Regions from separate parts of the Streptomyces sp. NPDC079141 genome, predicted to be linked through region 1. Evidence: predicted binding sites of a transcription regulator. Region 1 holds the regulator's gene; the other holds the start of a gene.
What was found. Region 1 encodes HrcA, which represses chaperone genes, less so after heat shock. Its sites were predicted from a motif close to TTNGCACTCNGNNNNNCNGAGTGCNAA; they were not measured.
Positions count from the first base shown of each region.

Region 2: the regulator HrcA is predicted to act here: its motif matches at 10,080-10,106, upstream of groES (co-chaperone GroES).

Region 1 covers NZ_JBFBLP010000006.1:99,019-110,864, reverse strand. The annotation lists gene AB0Q90_RS19090 (SpoIIE family protein phosphatase) at 1-575, shown strand, start outside; gene hemW (radical SAM family heme chaperone HemW) at 604-1,836, shown strand; gene AB0Q90_RS19080 (DUF3097 domain-containing protein) at 1,841-2,647, opposite strand; gene AB0Q90_RS19075 (MBL fold metallo-hydrolase) at 2,679-3,407, opposite strand; gene hrcA (heat-inducible transcriptional repressor HrcA) at 3,570-4,586, shown strand; gene dnaJ (molecular chaperone DnaJ) at 4,587-5,723, shown strand; gene AB0Q90_RS19060 (nitronate monooxygenase) at 5,835-6,920, shown strand; gene AB0Q90_RS19055 (16S rRNA (uracil(1498)-N(3))-methyltransferase) at 6,917-7,657, shown strand; gene AB0Q90_RS19050 (VOC family protein) at 7,678-8,067, shown strand; gene AB0Q90_RS19045 (hypothetical protein) at 8,012-8,407, opposite strand; gene AB0Q90_RS19040 (hypothetical protein) at 8,499-9,044, shown strand; gene AB0Q90_RS19035 (S41 family peptidase) at 9,090-11,846, shown strand, end outside.
Region 2 covers NZ_JBFBLP010000008.1:334,030-345,875, reverse strand. The annotation lists gene AB0Q90_RS23815 (response regulator transcription factor) at 1-383, opposite strand, end outside; gene AB0Q90_RS23810 (WhiB family transcriptional regulator) at 764-1,093, shown strand; gene AB0Q90_RS23805 (LysR family transcriptional regulator) at 1,160-2,056, opposite strand; gene AB0Q90_RS23800 (MOSC domain-containing protein) at 2,137-2,805, shown strand; gene AB0Q90_RS23795 (SDR family oxidoreductase) at 2,889-3,662, shown strand; gene AB0Q90_RS23790 (hypothetical protein) at 3,625-7,023, opposite strand; gene AB0Q90_RS23785 (ester cyclase) at 7,093-7,800, shown strand; gene groL (chaperonin GroEL) at 7,879-9,504, opposite strand; gene groES (co-chaperone GroES) at 9,625-9,933, opposite strand; gene AB0Q90_RS23770 (polysaccharide deacetylase family protein) at 10,141-10,848, opposite strand; gene AB0Q90_RS23765 (polysaccharide deacetylase family protein) at 10,845-11,729, opposite strand.

The sequences.
Region 1 (11,846 bases):
TCGGCCTGGCCCGGCCCTGGCTGCGGCTGCTCGCCCGCGAGGGCTACCGCGTCGCCGACGTCCTCGACCGCCTCAACCAGCTCCTCCTCGACGAGACCACGGAGGCCACCGACGCCGCCGCACGCGCCCTGGCCGGACCGGGCGCCCCCGGCGACGGACCGCAGACCCGCTTCCTGTCCCTCCTCTACGGCGAGCTCGTCCCCTTCGCCGGAGGCGTCCGCTGCACCCTCGCCTCCGCCGGGCACCCGCTGCCGCTGCTGCTCGGCCCCGACGGCAGCGTGCGCACCGCCGCGCAGCCGCAGACCCTCCTCGGGGTCGTCGAGGACGCCACGTACACCAGCGAGACCTTCGAGCTGCGGCGCGGCGACAGCCTGCTGTGCGTCACCGACGGGGTGACCGAGCGGCGCTCCGGCTCGCGCCAGTTCGACGACGGCGACGGCCTCGCGACCGCGCTCGCCGGCTGCGCCGGGCTGAGCGCCGCCCTCATCGCGGAGCGCATCCGGCGGCTGGTGCACGAGTTCGGCGGGCGGCCGCCGGAGGACGATCTGGCGCTGCTGGTGCTCCAGGCCGAGTGAACGCGCGGGGTGCTGGACAATGGAAGGCATGCCTTCCGCACTCCCCGACGGCGAGCCCGTCCCCGACGACGGCGCACTTCCCGCGTCCGCGCTCGCCGGGGCCGCCGACCGACCCCTCGGGTTCTATCTGCACGTCCCGTACTGCGCGACCCGCTGCGGCTACTGCGACTTCAACACCTACACCGCCACCGAGCTGCGTGGCACGGGCGGCGTCCTGGCCTCCCGCGACAACTACGCGGACACCCTGATCGACGAGATCCGGCTGGCCCGGAAGGTCCTGGGCGACGACCCGCGGGCCGTCCGCACGGTCTTCGTCGGCGGCGGTACGCCGACCCTGCTGGCCGCGGACGATCTCGTACGGATGCTGGGGGCGATCCGCGACGAGTTCGGTCTCGCGGCGGACGCGGAGATCACGACGGAGGCGAACCCGGAGTCGGTGGACCCGGCATACCTGGCCACGCTCCGGCAGGGCGGCTTCAACCGGATCTCCTTCGGCATGCAGAGCGCGAAGCAGCACGTGCTGCGGGTGCTGGACCGGACGCACACGCCCGGCCGCCCGGAGGCCTGCGTGGCGGAGGCCCGTGCGGCGGGCTTCGAGCACGTCAACCTGGATCTGATCTACGGCACGCCGGGGGAGTCCGACGACGACTGGCGGGCGTCGCTGGAGGCGGCGCTGGGCGCCGGTCCCGACCATGTCTCGGCGTACGCGCTGATCGTCGAGGAGGGCACCCAGCTGGCCCGCCGCATCCGCCGCGGCGAGGTCCCGATGACCGACGACGACGTGCACGCCGACCGGTACCTGATCGCGGAGTCGGCGCTGTCGGAGGCGGGCTACGACTGGTACGAGGTGTCGAACTGGGCCACCTCGGAAGCGGGCCGCTGTCTGCACAACGAGCTGTACTGGCGGGGCGCCGACTGGTGGGGCGCCGGACCTGGCGCGCACTCGCACGTGGGCGGGGTGCGCTGGTGGAACGTGAAGCACCCCGGGGCGTACGCGGCGGCGCTGGCCACCGGGCGGTCGCCGGGGGCGGGGCGCGAGCTGCTGTCGGACGAGGACCGACGGGTGGAGCGGATCCTGCTGGAGCTGCGGCTGCGCGAGGGCGTGCCGCTGGACCTCCTGCGCACGGACGGGCTGGCGGCCTCGCGCCGGGCACTGTCGGACGGGCTGCTCCAGGAGGAGCCGTACGCGGCGGGGCGTGCGGTGCTGACGCTGCGGGGGCGGCTGCTGGCGGACGCGGTGGTGCGGGACCTGGTGGACTGAGCGGCTACGCGGGGGCCGTGACGAAGTCGATCAGTTCCTCGACCCTGCCCAGCAGCTCCGGCTCCAGGTCCTTGTACGAGGTCACCCTGGCAAGGATCGCCTGCCACACCGCGCCCGTGTTCTCCGACGGCCACCCCAGCGCCCGGCACACGCCCGTCTTCCAGTCCTGGCCGTGCGGGACCCGGGGCCAGGCCTCGATGCCCAGCGACGACGGCTTCACCGCCTCCCAGACGTCGATGTAGGGGTGGCCGACCACGAGGGCGTGCTCGCTGGTCACCTCCTGCGCGATCCGCCACTCCTTCGTGCCGGGGACGAGGTGGTCGACCAGGATGCCCAGGCGCGCGTCCGGCCCCGGGGCGAAGTCCGCGACGATCGACGGCAGGTCGTCCACGCCCTCCAGGTACTCCACCACCACGCCCTCGATGCGCAGGTCGTCGCCCCACACCTTCTCGACCAGTTCGGCGTCGTGCCGGCCCTCGACGTAGATGCGCCCGGCGCGCGCCACGCGCGCGCGTGCACCGGGGACGGCGACGGAACCGGACGCGGTACGGGTCGGTCGCTGCTGCGCCCCGGCGGGGCGTACGAGGGTCACCACCCTGCCCTCCAGCAGGAAGCCCCGCGGCTCCAGCGGGAACACCCGGTGCTTGCCGAAGCGGTCCTCCAGCGTCACCGTGCCCGCCTCGCAGCGGATCACCGCGCCGCAGAAGCCGGTGCCGGGCTCCTCGACCACCAGGCCCGGGTCCGCCGGGACCTCGGGGACCGGCTTGGGCTTCTTCCACGGAGGGGTCAGGTCGGCGGAGTACTGGCGCATTCGGATGACGATAGGAGAAGCCGTCGGGCGATCAGCGCGACACGCCGAAGCGGGCCGCCAGGGCGTCGCGCTGGCGCCGTACGAACGCCGCGTCCACCACCGCTCCGTGACCGGGCACGTACAGCGCGTCCTCGCCGCCCAGGTCCAGCAGCCGGTCCAGGGCGGCGGGCCAGTGCGACGGCACGGCGTCGGGGCCCGCCTGCGGCTCGCCCGACTCCTCGACCAGGTCGCCGCAGAAGACGACCTCCGGGCTGCCCGGGACCAGGACCGCCAGGTCGTGGGCGGTGTGGCCGGGGCCCACGTTCGCCAGCAGCACCTGCCGGCCGCCGCCCAGATCGAGGGTCCACTCGCCGGAGACGTGGTGCCGGGGCGGGGCGAGCGTGTCCACCGCCTCGTCGGCCAGGCGGGCGTCCAGGCCGTTGCGGAGCGCGTCCGCGCGCAGCTCGTCGCGCGCGTGCGGCGCGAACGCCGACTCGATGCCCACCGCGCCGTAGACCTCCGCCCCGGCGAACGCGGCCGCCCCGAAGACATGATCGAAATGGGGGTGCGTCAGCGCGAGATGGGTCACACGGTGACCGGTCAGCGCCTCCGCCCGCATCCGCAGCCGCCCGCCCTCGGCGAGGCTCGACCCGGCGTCGACCACCAGCGCCGTACCCTCGCCGACGACCAGCCCCGCCGTGCAGTCCCAGCCGGGCAGCCGGCAGCGGAAGACCCCGGCCGCCACCTGCTCCCACCCCAGCTCTTCCCAAGTCACCGTCATACGGCGACGCTAGCGGTGACCGCCCGTTCCGGCACGGCGTCGCGGGACCGGCCTTGCCCGGGGTGTACCCCACAGCCGTACACTGGGCCGGGGACGGCTGGCACTCGGACGGACAGAGTGCCAGGTAAGGCGCCAAGGGGACGACTTCTGGAGGTGTGCGCGATGCTGAGTGAACGCAGGCTTCAGGTGCTGCGCGCCATCGTCCAGGACTACGTGGGCACCGAGGAGCCGGTGGGGTCCAAGGCCCTCACCGAGCGGCACAACCTCGGCGTCTCCCCGGCGACCGTGCGCAACGACATGGCGGCGCTGGAGGACGAGGGCTTCATCGCCCAGCCGCACACCAGCGCCGGGCGCATCCCGACCGACAAGGGCTACCGGCTCTTCGTCGACAAGCTGGCCGGCGTCAAGCCGATGACCGCGCCCGAGCGGCGGGCCATCCAGAACTTCCTCGACGGCGCCGTCGATCTCGACGACGTGGTGGCGCGCACCGTACGGCTGCTCGCCCAGCTCACGCGGCAGGTCGCCGTCGTGCAGTATCCGTCGCTCACCCGGTCCACCGTGCGGCACGTGGAACTGCTCTCGCTCGCCCCCGCGCGCGTGATGCTCGTGCTGATCACGGACACCGGCCGGGTCGAGCAGCGGATGGTCGACTGCCCGGCGCCGTTCGGCGAGACGTCCCTGGCCGATCTGCGGGCCCGGCTGAACAGCCGGGTCGCGGGGCGGCGCTTCACCGATGTGCCGATGCTCGTCGAGGACCTCCCCGAGGGCTTCGACATCGAGGACCGGGGCACGGTCTCGGCGGTGCTCTCCACCCTGCTGGAGACCCTCGTCGAGGAGAACGAGGAGCGGCTGATGATCGGCGGCACCGCCAATCTGACCCGCTTCGGACATGACTTCCCCCTCACCATCCGGCCCGTCCTGGAGGCCCTTGAGGAGCAGGTCGTGCTCCTCAAACTCCTTGGCGAGGCCGGGGATTCGGGCATGACCGTGCGCATCGGGCACGAGAACGCCTACGAGGGACTCAACTCCACGTCCGTGGTGTCGGTCGGCTACGGTTCGGGCGGCGAGGCAGTCGCCAAGCTCGGCGTGGTCGGACCGACCCGCATGGATTACCCGGGAACGATGGGAGCGGTACGCGCAGTGGCACGGTACGTCGGACAGATCCTGGCGGAGTCGTAAGTGGCCACGGACTACTACGCCGTTCTCGGCGTGCGCCGCGACGCGTCGCAGGAAGAGATCAAGAAGGCCTTCCGGCGGCTCGCACGCGAGCTGCACCCGGACGTCAACCCGGATCCGAAGACCCAGGAGCGGTTCAAGGAGATCAACGCCGCTTACGAGGTGCTGTCGGACCCGCAGAAGAAGCAGGTCTACGACCTCGGCGGCGACCCGCTCTCGCAGTCCGGCGGTGCCGGTGCGGGCGGGTTCGGGGCCGGTGGCTTCGGGAACTTCTCGGACATCATGGACGCGTTCTTCGGGACCGCGTCGCAGCGGGGGCCGAGGTCGCGTACGCGGCGCGGCCAGGACGCGATGATCCGGCTGGAGATCGAGCTCGACGAGGCGGCCTTCGGCACGACGAAGGACATCCAGGTCGACACCGCCGTCGTCTGCAACACCTGCAACGGCGAGGGTGCGGCGCCGGGGACCTCCGCCCAGACGTGTGACATGTGCCGCGGGCGCGGCGAGGTCTCGCAGGTGACGCGGTCCTTCCTCGGGCAGGTCATGACCTCGCGGCCGTGTCCGCAGTGCCAGGGGTTCGGCACCGTGGTCCCGACGCCGTGTCCGGAGTGCGCGGGCGACGGACGGGTCCGCTCCCGGCGCACGCTCACGGTCAAGATCCCGGCCGGTGTCGACAACGGCACGCGGATCCAGCTCGCGGGCGAGGGCGAGGTCGGGCCCGGCGGTGGTCCCGCCGGTGACCTGTACGTCGAGATCCATGAGCTGCCGCACAACATGTTCCAGCGGCGCGGGGACGATCTGCACTGCACGGTGACCATTCCGATGACGGCGGCGTCACTCGGCACGAAGGTGCCGTTGGAGACGCTGGACGGTCTTGAGGAGGTCGACATCCGGCCCGGGACCCAGTCCGGGCAGTCGATTCCGCTGCACGGGCGCGGTGTCACGCATCTGCGCGGCGGCGGGCGCGGTGACCTCGTCGTCCACGTCGAGGTGCAGACACCGACGAAGCTGGACCCCGAGCAGGAGCGGCTGCTGCGCGAGCTGGCCAAGCTGCGCGGCGAGGAGCGCCCGCAGGGGCAGTTCCAGCCGGGGCAGCAAGGGTTGTTCTCGCGGTTGAAGGATGCCTTCAACGGTCGCTGACGGCATGGGAGGACGGGTGGCCCCGTCCTCCCGTGCCGCACGTACCGGCTGGTCCAGGCCAGGCGGAAGGGTGGATTCGGAACTGTTCGGGGGACGTGACAACATGCCGTCATGTCCTCCGCGCTGACCGATCTTTTCCCCCATCCGATCGTGCAGGCCCCCATGGCGGGCGGCGTCTCCGTGCCGACGCTTGCCGCCGCCGTGAGCGAGGCCGGTGGGCTCGGGTTCCTTGCTGCCGGGTACAAGACCGCCGACGGCATGTACCAGGAGATCAAGCAGTTGCGGGGGCTCACGGGCCGCCCCTTCGGGGTGAACCTGTTCATGCCGCAGCCGGAGTACGCGGACGCGGCTGCCGTCGATGTCTACGCCCATCAGCTGGCCGGCGAGGCGGGCTGGTACGAGAGCGAGCTGGGCGATCCCGACAGCGGGCGGGACGACGGCTACGACGCCAAGCTCGCCGTGCTGCTGGACAATCCGGTGCCCGTGGTCTCCTTCCACTTCGGCGTGCCCGGCCCCGAGGTACTGGAGTCCCTGCGGCGTGCCGGAACCTTCACCCTCGTCACCGCCACCACCGCCGACGAGGCCCTCGCCGTGCAGCGGGCCGGCGCCGACGCGGTGATCGCGCAGGGGATCGAGGCCGGCGGGCACCAGGGAACGCATCGCGACAACCCCGAGACCGACGGGACCGGGACAGGGCTCCTCTCGCTGATCGGGCAGATCCGGGAGACGGTCGCCCTCCCGATCGTCGCGGCCGGCGGCATCATGCGCGGCAGCCAGATCGCCGCCGTCCTCGCCGCGGGCGCGAGCGCGGCCCAGCTCGGCACGGCGTTCCTCGCCACCCCCGAGTCCGGTGCGAACCCCGTGCACAAGCAGGCCCTGACCAACCCGCTGTACGTCCGCACCGAGCTGACCCGCGCCTTCTCCGGGCGGCCCGCCCGCGGGCTCGTCAACCGGTTCATGCGTGAGCACGGGCCCTACGCCCCCGCCGCCTACCCGGAGGTCCACCACCTCACCTCGCCGCTGCGCAAGGCGGCCGCCAAGGCGGGCGATGCGCAGGGCATGGCGCTGTGGGCGGGACAGGGCCACCGGATGGCCCGTGAGCTGCCCGCCGGGCAGCTGGTGGAGGTGCTGGCGGCCGAACTCGACGCGGCCAGGACAGCGTTGTCGGTACGGCAGGAAGGCGGTGCGGGGCGATGACGGCTCCGGTGTTCGTGGTCGAGCACTTCGACGCGCAGGGCGGCGGACGGTACGTCCTCGACGGCCCCGAAGGGCGGCACGCGGTCTCCGTGAAGCGGCTGCGGCCCGGCGAGGATGTCATCCTCACCGACGGGGCCGGGCGCTGGGCGGACTGCGTGGTGCTGGAGACCGAGGGCAAGGACCGGCTCGTGGTGCAGATGGACTCGGTCACGGAGGAGCCCGAGGAGTCTCCCCGGATCACCGTCGTCCAGGCCCTGCCCAAGGGTGACCGCGGTGAGCTCGCCGTGGAGACCATGACCGAGGTAGGCGTCGACGCGATCGTCCCCTGGGCCGCCTCCCGCTGCATCACGCAGTGGAAGGGCGAGCGGGGTCTGAAGGCGCTCGGTAAGTGGCGGGCCACCGCCCGGGAGGCCGGCAAGCAGTCCCGGCGCGTCCGCTTCCCCGAGGTCGCCGACGCCGCAACGTCCAAGCAGGTCGCGGCACTTCTCGCCAAGGCCGACTTCGCCGCCGTACTCCATGAGAGCGGTGAGGAACCGCTGGCGGCCGTGGAGCTGCCTGCCGAGGGGGAGATCGTGCTGGTCGTCGGGCCCGAAGGGGGCGTGGCGCCGGAGGAGTTGGCGCTCTTCGAGGAGGCCGGGGCGAAGCCCTACCGGCTCGGGCCCAGTGTGCTGCGTACATCGACCGCGGGGACCGCCGCCGCGGCCCTGCTCCTCGGCCGCACCGGTCGCTGGTCCTGACACCGAAAGGGACGTGCTCCGTGGAACTCGCCCAAGTCCGGCTCCTCGTCACCGACTTCGCCGCCTGCTACGGCTTCTACGCCGATGTCCTCGGCCTCAAGCCGCAGTCGGGGACGCCGGACGGGCCGTACGAGAAGTTCAGCCCCGCCGCCGGTTCGGCGGGGATCGCCCTCCAGGACCGGGCGACGATGGCCGAACTGCTGGGCGAACTCGGCGACCCGGCCACCGGGCACCGTTCCCTGGTGGTCCTGCGCGTCGACGACCTGGACGCCTACTGCGAGCGGATCACCGCCCGCGGCGCGACCCTCGTGCACGGCCCGGCACCCCTGACCGACCGCATGCGCGTCGCCCACCTCAAGGACCCGGAGGGCAATCTGGTGGAGCTCCAGGAGTGGCTGCTGTTCGGCTGACCAGCACAGCCGGGAACAGCTCCCACCCGTCCAACTCCCCGGAGCCCGGCAGCAGTCCGCGCCGGCCCGCCTCGTCCACGAAGGCGCGTACGACACCGGGTTCGCGGAGGTTGAGCGCGGGGCCGGCGCTCTCGGCGACGAGGCCCGAGTGCCAGTAGGCGCCGCCGGAAACGATCCGGCCCTCGCCCCCCGCGAAGACGATCCGGGCGCGGACGCCGTCGAGGTTCAGGTTCAGGACCTCCCGGCAGACGTCGCCGTCCAGGTGCTCGTGCCTGACGGTCCACCAGTAGACCGTCCGCTCGTCCACGACGAGCCTTCTCGGCTTGCGGTCGTTGCGCACTCTCGAACAGTACGTCGATCGGGGCCGCGGGAGTGTTGAGTGGCCGTATGCGCCCTACCGCGGCGGCCGGGACAGTGGCAGGCTGCCCTCCATGGGGGTATTGAGGCGGATTTGGCTTCGCCCGCGCGGGGCGCGAGTGGCAGGTGCGGCGGGACTGGTCGTGGTCGCCGTGGGCGGTGCCGTCGCGTGCGACGCGGTCGGCATGAGCACCGCGTCCATCGCGTACACCACCGACCAGACCGTGACGCGGGAGCTGGAGCGCCAGAAGGCGGACGTCCAGTGGCTCACCTGCCGCGCCTCCTACGGCGACAACGGCAACGGTGCGACGCCCAGCGCGGGCGAGGAGACCGTGGCCGAGGTCGACTGCAACGGCAAGACCAAGGACGGCAAGGACATCAGCGTCGACGGCACCGTCACCCGCGCGATCGACGGCAAGTGCATCCGCGGCGACCTCACCGCCAAGGTCGACGGCAAGGAGTGGTTCCACGTCGAGGGCCTCGGCGACTGCGACGGAACGCCGTCGCCCGTCGTCGTGCCGAGCGGCGGACAGCAGCAGCCGGGCCCCACCGTCACCGTGACCGTCACCAAGACGCTGTGGTGCAAGGAGGATCCGCAGTGCTGGCCCGAGGGCAAGTGATCGAAACCCCTTACCGCGGATCACACCGCTGCGTAGGGTGATCGGGTGACGCAGCCTGCGGCCCCGGCATCGCTGCCCTCCGGGTACCTCCGTTTCCCTCATCTGCACGGCGACCTGGTCGCCTTCACCGCCGAGGACGACGTCTGGCTCGCCCCCCTCGACGGCGGACGGGCCTGGCGGGTCAGCGCGGACAACGTCCCGGTGACCGCGCCGCGCATCTCGCCCGACGGCACCACCGTCGCCTGGACCTCCACCCGCGACGGCGCGCCCGAGGTGCACATCGCCCCGGTGGACGGCGGAGCCTCCACCCGCCTGACGCACTGGGGCAGTTACACCACCCGGGTGCGCGGCTGGACCCCCGACGGGCACGTCCTCGCGACCAGCAGCCAGGGCCGGGCGAGCCGCAGCCGCACCTGGGCGCACGCCGTCCCGCTCGACGGAGGACCGGCGACGACCCTGCCGTACGGGCCCGTCGGGGGTGTGGCGTACGGGCCGCGCACCGTGCTGCTGTCCGCGGGCATGAGCCTGGAGGCGGCACGGTGGAAGCGCTATCGGGGCGGTACGGCGGGGAAGTTGTGGATCGACCCCGAGGGGGACGGGGAGTTCGTCCGGCTGCATCAGGAGCTCGACGGCAACATCGAGTACCCCGCCTGGGTGGGCGAGCGGATCGCCTTCCTCTCCGACCACGAAGGCGTGGGCGCGCTCTACTCCTCGCTCGCCGACGGGTCCGAGCTGCGCCGGCACACGCCCCTCGACGGCTTCTACGCCCGGCACGCGGCCTCCGACGGCACCCGGGTCGTGTATGCCTGCGCCGGTGAACTGTGGCTGCTCGACGACCTCGACGGGGCCGAGCCGCGCCGCCTGGACATCCGGCTCGGCGGGCAGCGCACCGACCGGCAGCCGTATCCGGTCAACGCCGCCCGCTGGTTCGGCTCCGCCGCCCCCGACCACACCGCGCGCGGCAGCGCCGTCTGTGTGCGCGGCGCCGTGCACTGGGTCACCCACCGCTCCGGCCCCACCCGCGCGCTCGCCGCCGAACCCGGCGTACGGGCTCGCAAGCCGCACACCTTCCGCGCCGAGGGCGAGGACTGGGTGGTGTGGGTGACCGATGCCGAGGGCGACGACGCCCTGGAGTTCGCCCCGGCCACCGGACTCGCCCCGGGCGCCACCCCGCGCCGGCTCGCCGCCGGGCAGCTCGGCCGCGTCCTCGACCTCGCCGTGGCACCGGACGGCAGCCGGGCCGCCGTCGCCGCGCACGACGGACGCGTGCTGCTCGTCGAGCGCGAGAGCGGCGAGGTGCGCGAGGTCGACCGCAGCGGGGACGGCGACGTGTCCGGGCTGGTGTTCTCGCCCGACTCCGCCTGGCTCGCCTGGTCGCACCCCGGCCCGCGCCCGCTGAGCCAGCTGCGCATCGCCAACACCACCGATCTGTCGGTCACCGAGGCGACCCCGCTGCGCTTCCAGGACTACGCGCCCGCCTTCACCCAGGACGGCAAGCACCTCGCCTTCCTCTCCGCGCGCTCCTTCGACCCCGTCTACGACGAGCACGTCTTCGACCTCGCCTTCGTGGTCGGCTCCCGCCCGTACCTGATCACCCTGGCCGCCACGACGACCTCGCCGTTCGGGCCGCAGCGGCACGGGCGGCCCTTCGACGCGCCGGACAAGGACGAGACGCCCGACAGCGAGGGCACCCCGACCACCCGTATCGACCTCGAAGGGCTCGCCGACCGGATCGTGCCGTTCCCGGTCGAGGCCGCCCGCTACACCGACCTGCGCGCCGCCAAGGACGGTCTGCTGTGGCTACGGCACCCCGTCACCGGCGAACTCGGCGCCTCCCGGGCCGTACCGGAGGACCCCGACCCCAAGGCCGAGCTGGAGCGCTACGACCTCGTCCAGCAGCGGGTCGAGCATCTCGCCGCCGACGCCGACCACTTCGAGGTCAGCGGCGACGGCAAGCGGGTGCTGCTGTGGACCGACGGCCGGCTCAAGGTCGTCCCCAGCGACCGGCGGGCCTCGGGCGACGAGGACAGCGACACCAACATCACCGTCGACCTCGGCCGGGTGCGGCAGACGATCGACCCGGCCGCGGAGTGGCGGCAGATGTACGAAGAGGCCGGCCGCGTCATGCGGGACCACTTCTGGCGGCCGGACATGAGCGGGGTCGACTGGGACGGCGTGCTCGACCGGTACCGGCCGGTGCTGGAGCGGGTCGCCACGCACGACGACCTCGTGGACCTGCTGTACGAGGTGCACGGCGAACTCGGCACCTCGCACGCCTACGTCGTCCCGCGCGGCGGACACGGCGGCGGGGCCCGGCAGGGGCTGCTCGGCGCCGACATCTCCCGCCGGGCGGACGGAAGTTGGCGGATCGAGCGGATCCTGCCGTCGGAGACGTCCGACCCGAAGGCCCGTGCGCCGCTCGCCGCGCCCGGGGTCGCGGCGCGGGCCGGGGACGCGATCGTCGCGGTGGGCGGGGTGCCGGTGGACCCGGTGGCCGGGCCCGGCCCGCTGCTGGTCGGCACGGCGGGGCGGCCGGTCGAGCTGACCGTGTCACCGGCCGGCGGGGGCGAGCTGCGGCACGCGGTGGTCGTTCCCGTCGCCGACGACGAGCCGTTGCGGTACCACGACTGGGTGGCCGGGCGGCGGGCGTACGTCCATGAGCGGTCCGGCGGACGGCTGGGCTATCTGCATGTGCCGGACATGCAGGCGCCCGGGTGGGCCCAGATCCACCGGGACCTGCGGGTCGAGGTGGCCCGGGAGGGGCTCGTGGTGGACGTCCGGGAGAACCGGGGCGGGCACACC
Region 2 (11,846 bases), on a different contig from region 1:
GGCGCGAGCCGCCACGTCGGGTCGGCCAGCGCCTGCGTCACCGTGGCGCGCAGCTCCGCGCGCGAGGCGTCCTTGTGCAGATAGCCGCGGGCGCCGGCGGCCACCGCGAGGGCCACGCCGTCCAGGTCCTCGGCGACGGTGAGCATGATGATGCGCGCACCGGGGTCGGCGGACAGCAGCCGCCGCACGGTCTCGACGCCGCCCAGGCCGGGCATGCGCACGTCCATCAGGATCAGGTCCGAGCGGTCGGCGCCCCAGCGGCGGAGGACTTCCTCGCCGTTGGCCGCCGTCGTTACGCGCTCGACGCCGGGCACGGTCGCGACCGCGCGGCGGAGCGCCTCTCGGGCAAGCGGGGAGTCGTCGCAGACGAGGACGGATGTCATGGCCGCCCTCCGCAGCTGATGCACGTCACCTTGAGCCTCCAGGCTGGTACGAAATCGTCACCTGTGCGGTCGACCGTCTCGGACGCGTGCCCGAGCGCTTGTTCCTTCAACCGCCTCCGCACTCTCAACGACGGTCACTCGAAAGAGTTACGGGGCCGTGCGCCGTCTTCGGCACTCTACGTGAGGGTGCGGACACGGTGCAGACATGCACGGCAGACCCTCAAGCTTTCATCACAACCGTGCCCCATTCGGTCCCTTTTCTTCCCATTTCCTGGTGTCTGAGGCTAGATTCGCAATGAGTCATATTTTCATCTCCTTAGATCGTAGATGTACGGTCGTGGACACCGTATCCGCCCAGAACGGCTACAAGGGGTCACGCAATGGCAGATTTCTCCCGCCTTCCCGGACCGAACGCGGACCTGTGGGACTGGCAGCTCCTGGCTGCCTGTCGCGGGGTGGACAGCTCGCTCTTCTTTCATCCGGAGGGCGAGCGCGGTGCGGCTAGGAGCGCTCGCGAGAACTCGGCCAAGGAGGTCTGCATGAGATGCCCGGTCCGCGCGGAGTGCGCGGCGCACGCGCTGGCGGTGCGCGAACCGTACGGCGTGTGGGGCGGCTTGACCGAGGACGAGCGTGAAGAGCTCATGGGGCGGGCGCGCACGCGGCTGGTGTCGATGTCGGGCACCGGCGGGCATGCGGCCCGGAACAGCTGAGTACAGCTGAAGTAACGTTTCTTCAAAGGGCACGCGTACGCGTGCCCTTGACTCTGCCGCGGCCCGCTAGCGCCGCGCTGCTCGTGCCAACTCGTCCAGCGTGGCCGCCACCGCGGGCACCTGGGCGAGGTCGGGCAGGGTGAGCGCGACGATCTCGCGCCGCACCGCCGGTTCCAGCGTCACCATGCGCGCCCCACGCGGTCGTACGGACTCGACGGCGAGTTGGGGCAGGACGGCGACGCCGAGGCCCGCGCCGACCAGGCCCACGACCGCCGGATAGTCGTCGGTCGCGAAGTCGATGCGGGGCGTGAAGCCCGCGCCCTCGCACACCTCGACCAACTGACCGCGGCAGCGCGGGCATCCGGCGATCCAGGGTTCCGCGGCGAGGTCGCCGATCGCGAGCGACTCCACGCGCGCGAGGCGGTGCCGTTCGGGAACGAGGGCGACGAGGCGGTCCCTCAACAGCGGGCGGACGACGAGGTCGTCCCACTCCCCTTCCTGCGCCGCGCCCTCGTACCGGAAGGCAAGCGCCAGGTCGCAGTCGCCCTCGCGCAGCAGCTCCACGGAGTTCGGCGGCTCGGCCTCCTCCAGGGAGACCCGGGTGCCGGGGTGCGCGGCGCGCAGCGCGGCGAGCGCGGTGGGCACGAGCGTGGAGCTGCCACTGGGGAAGGAGACGAGCCGGACGCGCCCCGCGCGCAGGCCCGCGATGGCGGCGACCTCCTCCTCGGCGGCCGTGAGCCCGGCGATGATCCCGGCGGCGTGCCGGACGAGCGCCTCCCCGGCCTGGGTCAGGCGCATCTCGCGGCCGCTGCGGATGAGCAGGGGCGTGCCGACGGACGCCTCCAGCGCCTTCATCTGCTGACTGACGGCGGGCTGGGTGCAGCCCAGTTCGCGCCCCGCCGCGGAGAAGGAGCCGGTGGCGGCGACAGCGCGCAGCACACGGAGATGACGAGCCTCGATCACCCCTTGAGGATAAGCGAAGCTTTGATACGGCGCCCAATAATGCGTCGACGCTTTGAGCTTCCTTCGCCTACCGTGGCGCCATGAAGCTTCTGTCTGTGAACCTGGGCCGCCGGACGGCGGTCGCCTACACGGATCACCCGCAGGGCGTGACCGGGATCGACAAGCGGCCGACCGACGCCCCCGTACGGGTGACCGCCCCCGGCCCCAAGGGAACCGGCGCGAGCGGGCTCGCCGGGGACGACGTGTGCGACACACGCCATCACGGCGGGGACGACCAGGCCGTGTACGCGATGGCGCGCGAGGACCTGGACGACTGGGAGCGCGAACTGGGCCGCCCGCTGGCGAACGGCGGATTCGGCGAGAACCTCACGACGCTCGGCGTGGACGTCTCCGGCGCGCTGATCGGCGAGCGCTGGCGGGTCGGTCCCGAACTGGTGCTGGAGGTGACCTGCGGGCGGATTCCGTGCCGGACCTTCCAGGCGCACGTCGGCGAGGAGCGGTGGGTGAAGCGCTTCACGGAAAAGGGGGCGCCGGGCGCGTATCTGCGGGTCATCGAGCCCGGCGAGGTGCGGGCGGGCGACGCGATCGAGGTGCTGCACCGGCCGGACCACGAGGTGACGGTGGCGGTGCAGTTCCGGGCGGTCACCACCCAGCGGGAGCTGCTGCCGCGGCTGCTCGCTGCGGGCGAGGCCCTGCACCCGGAGTCGCTGGCGGCGGCGCGGAAGTACGTGGCACAACACGGGATCTGACCGGCTGTTCGCCTCGCCTTCACCAACTGGGAGGCGGTGTGCAGCAATCGGACGTACGCGGTCCGGGTCACTAATCTTTTGCCATGACAACGGCATTGATTACGGGATCGACCGCGGGCATCGGTGCCGCGTTCGCGCGGCGGCTCGCCGCTGACGGCCACAACCTCGTCCTCGTGGCCCGTGACACCAAGCGGCTGCGCGAACAGGCGACCGAGCTGCACGACCGGCACGGCATCGAGGCGGAGGTGCTCACGGCCGACCTGGCGACGGACGACGGCATCGAGGCGGTGGCCGCCCGGCTCTCCGACCGCCGCAACCCCGTCGACCTGCTGGTCAACAACGCCGGCTTCGGCAACAAGGGCCGCTACCTCGACGTCTCCATGGCCGACGAGCTGAAGATGCTCAAGGTGCACTGCGAGGCGGTGCTGCGGCTGACGTCCGCGGCGACGGAAGGCATGCGGGAGCGGGGGCGCGGAGGCGTCGTCAACGTCGCCTCGGTCGCCGCCTTCGTACCGCGCGGCACGTACGGCGCCTCCAAGGCGTGGGTCGTGCAGTTCACGCAGGGCGCGGCCCGGGACCTGGCGGGCAGCGGGGTACGGCTGATGGCGCTGTGCCCCGGCTTCGTGCGGACCGAGTTCCACGAGCGGGCCGGGATGGGGACGGACAACATCCCCGGCTGGATGTGGCTCGACGCGGACAAGGTGGCGGCGACGGCACTGGGGGATCTGGCGCGGGGCAGGACGCTGTCCATCCCGGACCCGCGGTACAAGGTGCTGATGGGGGCGGCGAAGCTGGTGCCCCGCGGGATGCTCGGGGGGATCAGCTCGAAGACGGGGCGGAAGTACGGGCCGCAGTAGGGGTGCCCGGGTTGTTCCGGAAGGCCTCGACGACAACTTGTGCGGTGCGCGGGTCCATACGGAGGAGGGCGGGGAGGGCGTCGAGCCACCCGCCCTGCTCCAGCACCCGGACGACCAGGGCGTGTCCGGTGGCCGGATCGGCGTGCGGGGCAAGGGCGACGGCCGCGCGCGGGCTGAGCCGAGTGGAGTCCTCGTCGAGGCCGGCGAGGGCTGCCGCTCTGGCGTGTGCGCCGGTCGCGACCAGTTGCTCGACCAGATGGTCGTGGGGGTCGCCCCACTGACCGCTGCCGTGGCCCTCGTCGGCGTACCGCTCGGCCTGCTCGTACCAGCCTGCCGCGACCAGCGCCGTCAGCACGCTCCGGTGCTCCAATGGGTGGCTGTTCCCCAGCTGCACGGCGCGCTCGCCGGCCCTGCGTGCTGCGGCTTGTTCACCCAGCGCTTGCCACGCGCGGAAGAGGTGGATGGCCGTCGGCATCATGGCTGCGTCGATGACGGCCTCGGCCCCGTTCACTCCGTACCACTCGTCCAGTGCGGCGCGGGCCTGAGCGTCCCGGCCCGACAGCGCCAGTGCTTCAGCTACGGCCGCCGGAGCGGAATCCCTCTCCTGCGGCTCGTGGATGCGGTGCACCAGGGTCATGGCCCGACGCACCTCGCCGGCCGCGGCAAGGTCTGGAGCCATCTCGCCGTACAAGAACTCCCGCAGGGGCTGGTTCTGGCGGTGGGCCAGGGCCTCGGCCCTGTCGTATGCCCCTTTCGCGATCAGGGCCTGGACGACCGCGCTCCACGCTCTTTGCGCGCGAAACGGCTCGACCGCCGTGTCGACCAGTGCCTGCGCTCTGGCCACCTCCCCGCTGCGGGCGAGCTCCCCGGCCGCCAGGTCGACGGCGTGGTCGTGCACGATGGCCTCGGCGAGAGCGGCGTCCGATGCCGGTCGTGGGGGAATGAGGGATTCGACGCCCTCCAGCACCGACAGGGCGGCCTCCGCATGTCCTGCGGCCCGCAGTTGCTCCGTCACCCTCGCACGTGTCCAGGCCTTCTGGTGGTCCGGTTCCCGATCCCGTACCGCCGCCTCAAGTCGCGCGAGGACCACGGCGGCCTCACCCGGGTGGCCGGCCGCCGCCCAGGAGACGGCGCCACCAGCCAGGGAGTCGGCTCCCAGACCCGGGACTCCCAGCCTCACCGCGAGGGCCTCGGCCCGGTCGAAGCGGCCGGAGGCGGCCAGCGCCTCCACGATCTCGCACAGTGCGTAGTCGTATACGCCCTCATCGTGGATCTCCGCCAGGACGCGCTCGGCCTCTGCGAACCGCCCGGCCCAGGCCAGCGCCCCTGCCAGCTCCGCGGCCGCGGCAGGCCGGTCCACCTCGCCGGCGATGCCGTCGAGCCACTCCTCGGCACGCTCGAACTCACCCATCCGCGCGAGGAGTCCGACCACCGGCGCGCGTGGCACGGCGTCGGCCACCCTGTCCATCAAGGCACGCGCGCGTGCGGACTCACCGGCTCCGCGCAGCTCGTCCACGGTCCGTACGAGGCCGCGCGACCGGGCCAGGCGCTCGGCCTCGGCAAAGAGGGCGCCCGCACGGTCCGGCTCCCGCGCGAGCGCCGCGGCGAGGCGGACCAGGGCCGCCGGTCCGAGCGAGGGTCCCAGCGACCGGGCCAGGCTCTCGGCCCGGTCGTACCGCCCGGCTCCCGCCCACACGCCGACCAGGTCGAGGACGAGCCGTTCCCGGTCGATCTCGATGGGCATCCGGGTGATGCGGGCGTCGAGCTGCTCCGCCTCCTCGTACCGGCCCAGCGTCGCGAAGACCCCCGTGATCCGTACCGCGCACGGGCCCGTGAAGTCGTTCACGGGCCTGCCCGTCAGCTGCGCCGCGGCGTACCGGGCGAGGTCCAGGGCGCGCGCGTGCTCGCCCTGCGCGCAGAGCACCTCCGCGACCCGGGTCAGGGCGTCCATCCGGTCCTGGGCCCTCGGCATCGCCCGGGCCATCGCCTCCGCACGCCCGCCCTGGCCCAGCTTCGCCCAGGCCCAGCACATCAGCGGGCTGATACCGAGGTTGCGGTTCTCCAGTTCGCTCCGGCACATGGCCAGCCGCAGCAGACCGCACAGATCGGCATCCCCCGCCGCGACCAGGTGGCCCCAGGCCACGCGCCCCTCCGCCAGCGCCGCCGCGTCCGCCCCGGTCAGCTCCGCCAGCCGCTCGTGCCGCCGCGGGTCCAGGGCGAGGGCGAGCATCCGGTCCCGGTCGTCAACCGCGGCCAGCAGCCGGAAATACCCCCGCAGCAGATACTCGGGCGTACCCTCCGGCCACCCCCGCCCCCGCCAGTCGTCCGCCCAGGCGTGCAACTGCCCTTGGTATCGGGCGAGTTCCGCCACCCCCAGCATCTCCTGCGCCTGCACCTGAAGTTCCTCGTGGCCCAGCAGATACACGTCCAGCCGCACCCCGAACGTCCGCCCCGCCCGCGTCCGCAGCACATCCGCCACCCGGTACGGCACCGCCCCGGTCAGCTGCGCCAGGTCGTCCGCGGTCAGGCCGCCGCCCGCCGCAGTCACCAGGCCCAGCAGCTCGCGCTCCAGGCCTCCCGCGGCGAGGAGGTGCTTCAGCTCGCGTTCCGCCTCGGTGCGGATCGCCAGGGCATACGGCGACGGGGCCAGCGTCCGTACGGTCTTGGGGTACTTGAGCGGATGCCGCGCCGGTACGTCACCCGGCAGCGGCGGGTTCAGGCGTCCCGCGACCAGCACCCGCATCCCCGCCTCCGGGTGCTCCGGCAGCAGGCTCGCGATGCTGTGGGCGTCGGGGCCGGTCGTGACGCCCCGGTCCTCGTCGAGGCCGTCGACCAGCAGGACCAGGCGTTCGCCGCGCTCGGCGCAGGCCCGGGCGGCGGCGCCGTAGAGGTGCAGCAGGTGCGCCTCGCGGGTGGCCGCGGTGAGGTGGGCGGGGAGAGCCTCGCCGGTCAGCTCCGCGAGCTGTTCGAGGACTACGTCGACGTATGCCGTCACGTCGTTCTGCGCGCCCAGGCGGGCCGTGACGAAGAAGGGGACGATCCGTACGCCCCGCGGCGGGTGCAGTGCGAACCACGACATGAGGGCCGTCTTGCCGGTCCAGGCCGCCGCCCGCCACCAGGCGTAGGACGGGCCGGAGTCGGTCGTGCAGAAGGCGGTGAGGGCCGACAACTCCGGCTCGCGTCCGCACAGTTCGGGTGGGGCGATGCGGCGTACCTGCTCCCAGTACGCCGAGCGCACCTCAGGGGCAAGGGTGATCCGGTTGGCGTCACCGGTGACGGCCACGCCGATGTCGCCGCCAGCCGTCACCGAGCCCTCGCCCGACGCCCGGCCGGTCACCGGGCCCCTCCCCCACCAGCGCATGGCCACATGATGCCAAAGGGCCGAGAATGGGGGGTGAGCAACCGGACCCAGGGGGTCGGAGGCGGCACCATGACGTTCGTACAGATCATCGACTGCAGGACCAGCCGGTTCGACGAGATGAACCGGTTGATGGACAGGTGGGTCGAACAGACCAAAGGGAAGCGGACCGCGACGCACGACATCATCGGCAAGGACCGGTCGGACGCGTCGCACTTCGTCGAGATCGTGGAGTTCCCGTCCTACGAGGAGGCGATGCAGAATTCGAAGCTGCCCGAGACGGACCGGATCTTCCAGGAGATGGTGGCGCTCTGTGACGAGACGCCGACCTTCATGGACCTGGACGTCGTCCGGGACGAACCGCTGAACTCCGCCACCGCGCGGAAGTTCTTCGAGGTGCTCGGCGGCAATGGAGAGCTGTCGACGCTCGGCGAGCTGGTCGCCGAGCACTACCACGACCACGATCCCGCCAACGCGGAGGACACCGTCGGACTGGACGGCATCCGGGCCGAGGTGGAGATGTGGCGGGGCGCGTTCGACTTCGGGTTCACGATCGCGGACCAGATCGCGCAGGGCGACCGCGTGTGCACGCGGTGGCAGTGGAACGGCACCCACCACGGCGACTTCTTCGGCATGCCGGCCAGCGGGACACGCTGTTCCATGACCGGTACGACGATCTTCCGGTTCGGGGAGCAGGGGAAGATCGTCGAGGGCTGGTGGGAGTACGACCGGCTCGGGCTGATGGACGAGCTGGGGGCGCTGGAGGATCTGGAGCACTAGCTCCCGGCACGGGAGAAGTACGGGAGAAGCCCCCGTCCGCCGCAGCGGAACGGGGGCTTCTTCGTGGGGCGGTGTGCCTCAGTGGGCGTGGCCGTGGCCGTGACCCGCGGCGGCCGGCTCCTCCTCTTCCTTCTTCTCGACGACCAGGGTCTCGGTCGTGAGAAGGAGGGAGGCGATGGAGGCGGCGTTCTCCAGGGCGGAACGGGTGACCTTCACCGGGTCGATGACGCCGGCCTTGACCAGGTCGCCGTACTCGCCGGTGGCGGCGTTGTAGCCGTTGCCCTTCTCCAGCTCCGCCACCTTGGAGACGATGACGTAGCCCTCAAGGCCGGCGTTCTCGGCGATCCAGCGCAGCGGCTCGACGGCGGCCTTGCGGACCACGGAGACGCCGGTGGCCTCGTCGCCGGTCTTGTCGAGGTTGCCCTCCAGGACCTTGACGGCGTGGACGAGCGCGGAGCCACCACCGGAGACGATGCCCTCCTCGACCGCGGCGCGGGTCGCGGAGATGGCGTCCTCCAGACGGTGCTTCTTCTCCTTCAGCTCCACCTCGGTGGCGGCGCCGACCTTGATCACGCACACGCCGCCGGCCAGCTTCGCGAGGCGCTCCTGGAGCTTCTCGCGGTCCCAGTCGGAGTCCGTGTTCTCGATCTCGGCCTTGATCTGGGCGACGCGGCCGGTGACGTCGGCGGAGTCGCCGGCGCCGTCGACGATGGTCGTGTCGTCCTTGGTGACCGTGATGCGGCGGGCGGAGCCCAGCACGTCCAGACCGGCCTGGTCGAGCTTGAGGCCGACCTCCTCGGAGATGACCGTGGCGCCGGTGAGGACGGCCATGTCCTGCAGCATCGCCTTGCGGCGGTCACCGAAGCCGGGGGCCTTGACCGCGACCGCGTTGAAGGTGCCGCGGATCTTGTTCACGACCAGGGTCGACAGGGCCTCGCCCTCGACGTCCTCGGCGATGATCAGCAGCGGCTTGGAGGCGCCGGCCTGGATGACCTTCTCCAGCAGCGGCAGCAGGTCCTGGATGGAGGAGATCTTGCCCTGGTTGATGAGGATGTAGGGGTCCTCCAGGACGGCCTCCATGCGCTCCTGGTCCGTCACGAAGTACGGCGACAGGTAGCCCTTGTCGAAGGCCATGCCCTCGGTGAAGTCCAGCTCCAGACCGAAGGTGTTGGACTCCTCGACGGTGATGACACCGTCCTTGCCGACCTTGTCCATCGCCTCGGCGATGAGCTCGCCGACCTGCTGGTCCTGGGCGGACAGCGCGGCGACGGCGGCGATGTCGGACTTCTCCTCGATCGGGCGGGCCGAGGCGAGCAGGTCCTCCGACACGGCGGCTACGGCCGCGTCGATGCCCTTCTTCAGCAGCGCCGGGGAGGCACCCGCGGCGACGTTCTTCAGGCCCTCGCGGACGAGCGCCTGGGCCAGCACGGTGGCGGTGGTGGTGCCGTCACCCGCGATGTCGTTGGTCTTGGTCGCCACCTCCTTCACCAGCTGGGCGCCGAGGTTCTCGTACGGGTCCTCGACCTCGACCTCGCGGGCGATGGTGACACCGTCGTTGGTGATGGTCGGCGCGCCGAACTTCTTGTCGATGACGACGTTGCGACCCTTCGGGCCGATCGTCACCTTGACCGTGTCGGCCAGCTTGTTGACGCCGCGCTCAAGGGCGCGACGGGCGTCCTCGTCGAACTTCAGGATCTTCGCCATGACAGCGGGAGCCCTCTCGGAAATCTGTGGGTGAAAAAAGGCACTGCGCCCCGGGCGCCCGGCTTCTCAAGTGGTCGCGGGGGCCAGGGGCGCAGCGTCAAGCAATGTGCTTGAAGTGAATTACTTCTCGATGATCGCGAGCACGTCGCGAGCCGAGAGGACGAGGTACTCCTCGCCGTTGTACTTCACCTCGGTGCCGCCGTACTTGCTGTACAGCACGATGTCGCCGGTCTTGACGTCGAGCGGCAGGCGCTCGCCGTTCTCGAAGCGGCCCGGGCCCACGGCCAGGACGACGCCCTCCTGGGGCTTCTCCTTGGCGGTGTCCGGAATGACCAGGCCCGAGGCCGTGGTCTGCTCGGCGTCCAGCGGCTGGACCACAATGCGGTCCTCAAGCGGCTTGATGGCAACCTTGGAGCTGGCGGTCGTCACGATCCGACCTCCCCCTTCGGAGATCTCACGGGGTTAACTGTCTGAGGTGGCGACCAGGTCGATCCGTCGTCGCGGGTGCCGGACCTGCCCGTCGCTGTGTTGGCACTCTCCAGGGGGGAGTGCCAGAGCCGAGACTATGACCGGCATTAGCACTCGGTCAAGCGGACTGCTAATGCGCGCCGTGCCGCCCGGCAGTTCCGGACGGCTTCACAGGTAGTCCTCCAGCCGTCCCACCCGCAGCCCCCGCCCCTCGATCTCCCGCAGCACCCGCGTCGTCCGCTCCACCAGCGTCAGCCCCGTCGGGTCGTCCGACGGGAGGGAGACGATGTCGCCGGGGCGCAGACGGGACGCACCCCCGGTGTAGGCGAGGCGGCCGTCGGCCCCCATCGTCGCCCGCCACAGGACGACCGAGCCGATGCCGCAGTCGGCCGCCGCGCGGAGGGTGGTGGCGTCGTAGCGGCCGTGGGGCGGGCGGAAGAGGCGGGGGCGGACGCCGAAGCGGGCGCGGAGCTTGTTCTGCTGGCCGCAGATCTCGGCGCGCTGGCCGGCGTACGGCAGGCCGCGCAGGGCGGTGTGGTCGAGGGTGTGGTTCTGGATCGACGCGCCCACCGACTGCAGGCGCGCGAAGTGGCCGTAGCCCGGGCCGGCCACGCTGTCCGTGAGGAACATGCTGACGGGCAGGCGCAGTTCGCGGACCAGGTCGACGAAGCGGGGGTCCCGCTCGGCGCCGTCGTCGTAGGTGAGGAAGACGACGGCGTCCCGGGTGGGGACCTGTTGCACGACCGGCGGGCGGGACGGCTGCGCCGGCAGGGGCAGGGGCGGCCGGTCCGAGGGCGCGGCGGGGCCCGCGAACCGGCCGCAGCCGGTCAGCAGCGCGGCCGCCACCACCCCGGCGAGCAGGCCCCGCAGCCTCACAGGTAGTCCTCCAGCCGGGCCACGGCGTACCCCTCGGCCGTGACCCGGTCGAGGAACCGCCGGATCATGTCGGTCATCGTGCCCTTCCAGTGCTCCTTGCCGCGGAAGTGGCTGAGGACGATGTCGCCGGGGTGGATGTCCCGGTCCCACTCGCGGTACTCCCAGCGGTCGACGAAGACCTCCTCGTTCCACAGGGGGGCGTGGGTGATGCCGCAGGACTTGGCGGCGCGCAGGGTGGTGCCGTTGTAGCTGCCGAAGGGCGGGCGGAAGAGGCGGGGGCGCTTGCCGTAGCGCTTCTCGATCACGTCCTGCATGCCGCAGATCTCGTGCCTCTGGCGGGCGTAGGAGAGGGCGGGCAGGAAGGGGTGGTGGAGGGTGTGGTTGTTGAGGCCGACCCCGCTGTCCCCCATCCGCTCGAAGTAGCCGTAATCCTCCTTCACCAGGTAGTCGCTGAGGAAGGCGGTGTACGGGACCTTCAGTTCGCTCATCATCCGCAGGAAGGCCGGGTCCTTCTCGGCGCCGTCGTCGATGGTGAGGAAGACGATCTTCTGCTCGGTGGGGATCGTGGTGAAGACGGGCGGCAGGCCGCGTTCCTCGTGGCCGTCGACCTCGAAGCCCTTGCGGGTCGTGATCCTCGGCTTCTTCGCCGGGGGCGCCGGGGGCGTCAGCGGAACCCGCTTCAGGCCCCAGCGTTCGGCCACGGCCGCGGAGGCGCGCAGCTTGGTGGCGTAGGCGTCCAGGGCGCGGGCCCAGGGCGCCTGGAGGGGCTGCTGGCCGGGTGCCGGGCGCACCTTCGTGCCGGGGCCGGAGCCGCCGCCCTGCGCGCAGCCGGAGGCGATGGCGGCGACGGCGAGCACGGCGAGTCCGCCGCGGATCCGCATCCCCGGAGCAGACCGGTTTTTGTCATTTTGTCCTACTACTCGCATGGTGCCGGATCCTCGCAGGGCCCCGCCGGGAACCCGCGCCGACACCGCCGCCGGAGGCGCACGGTCCACCGA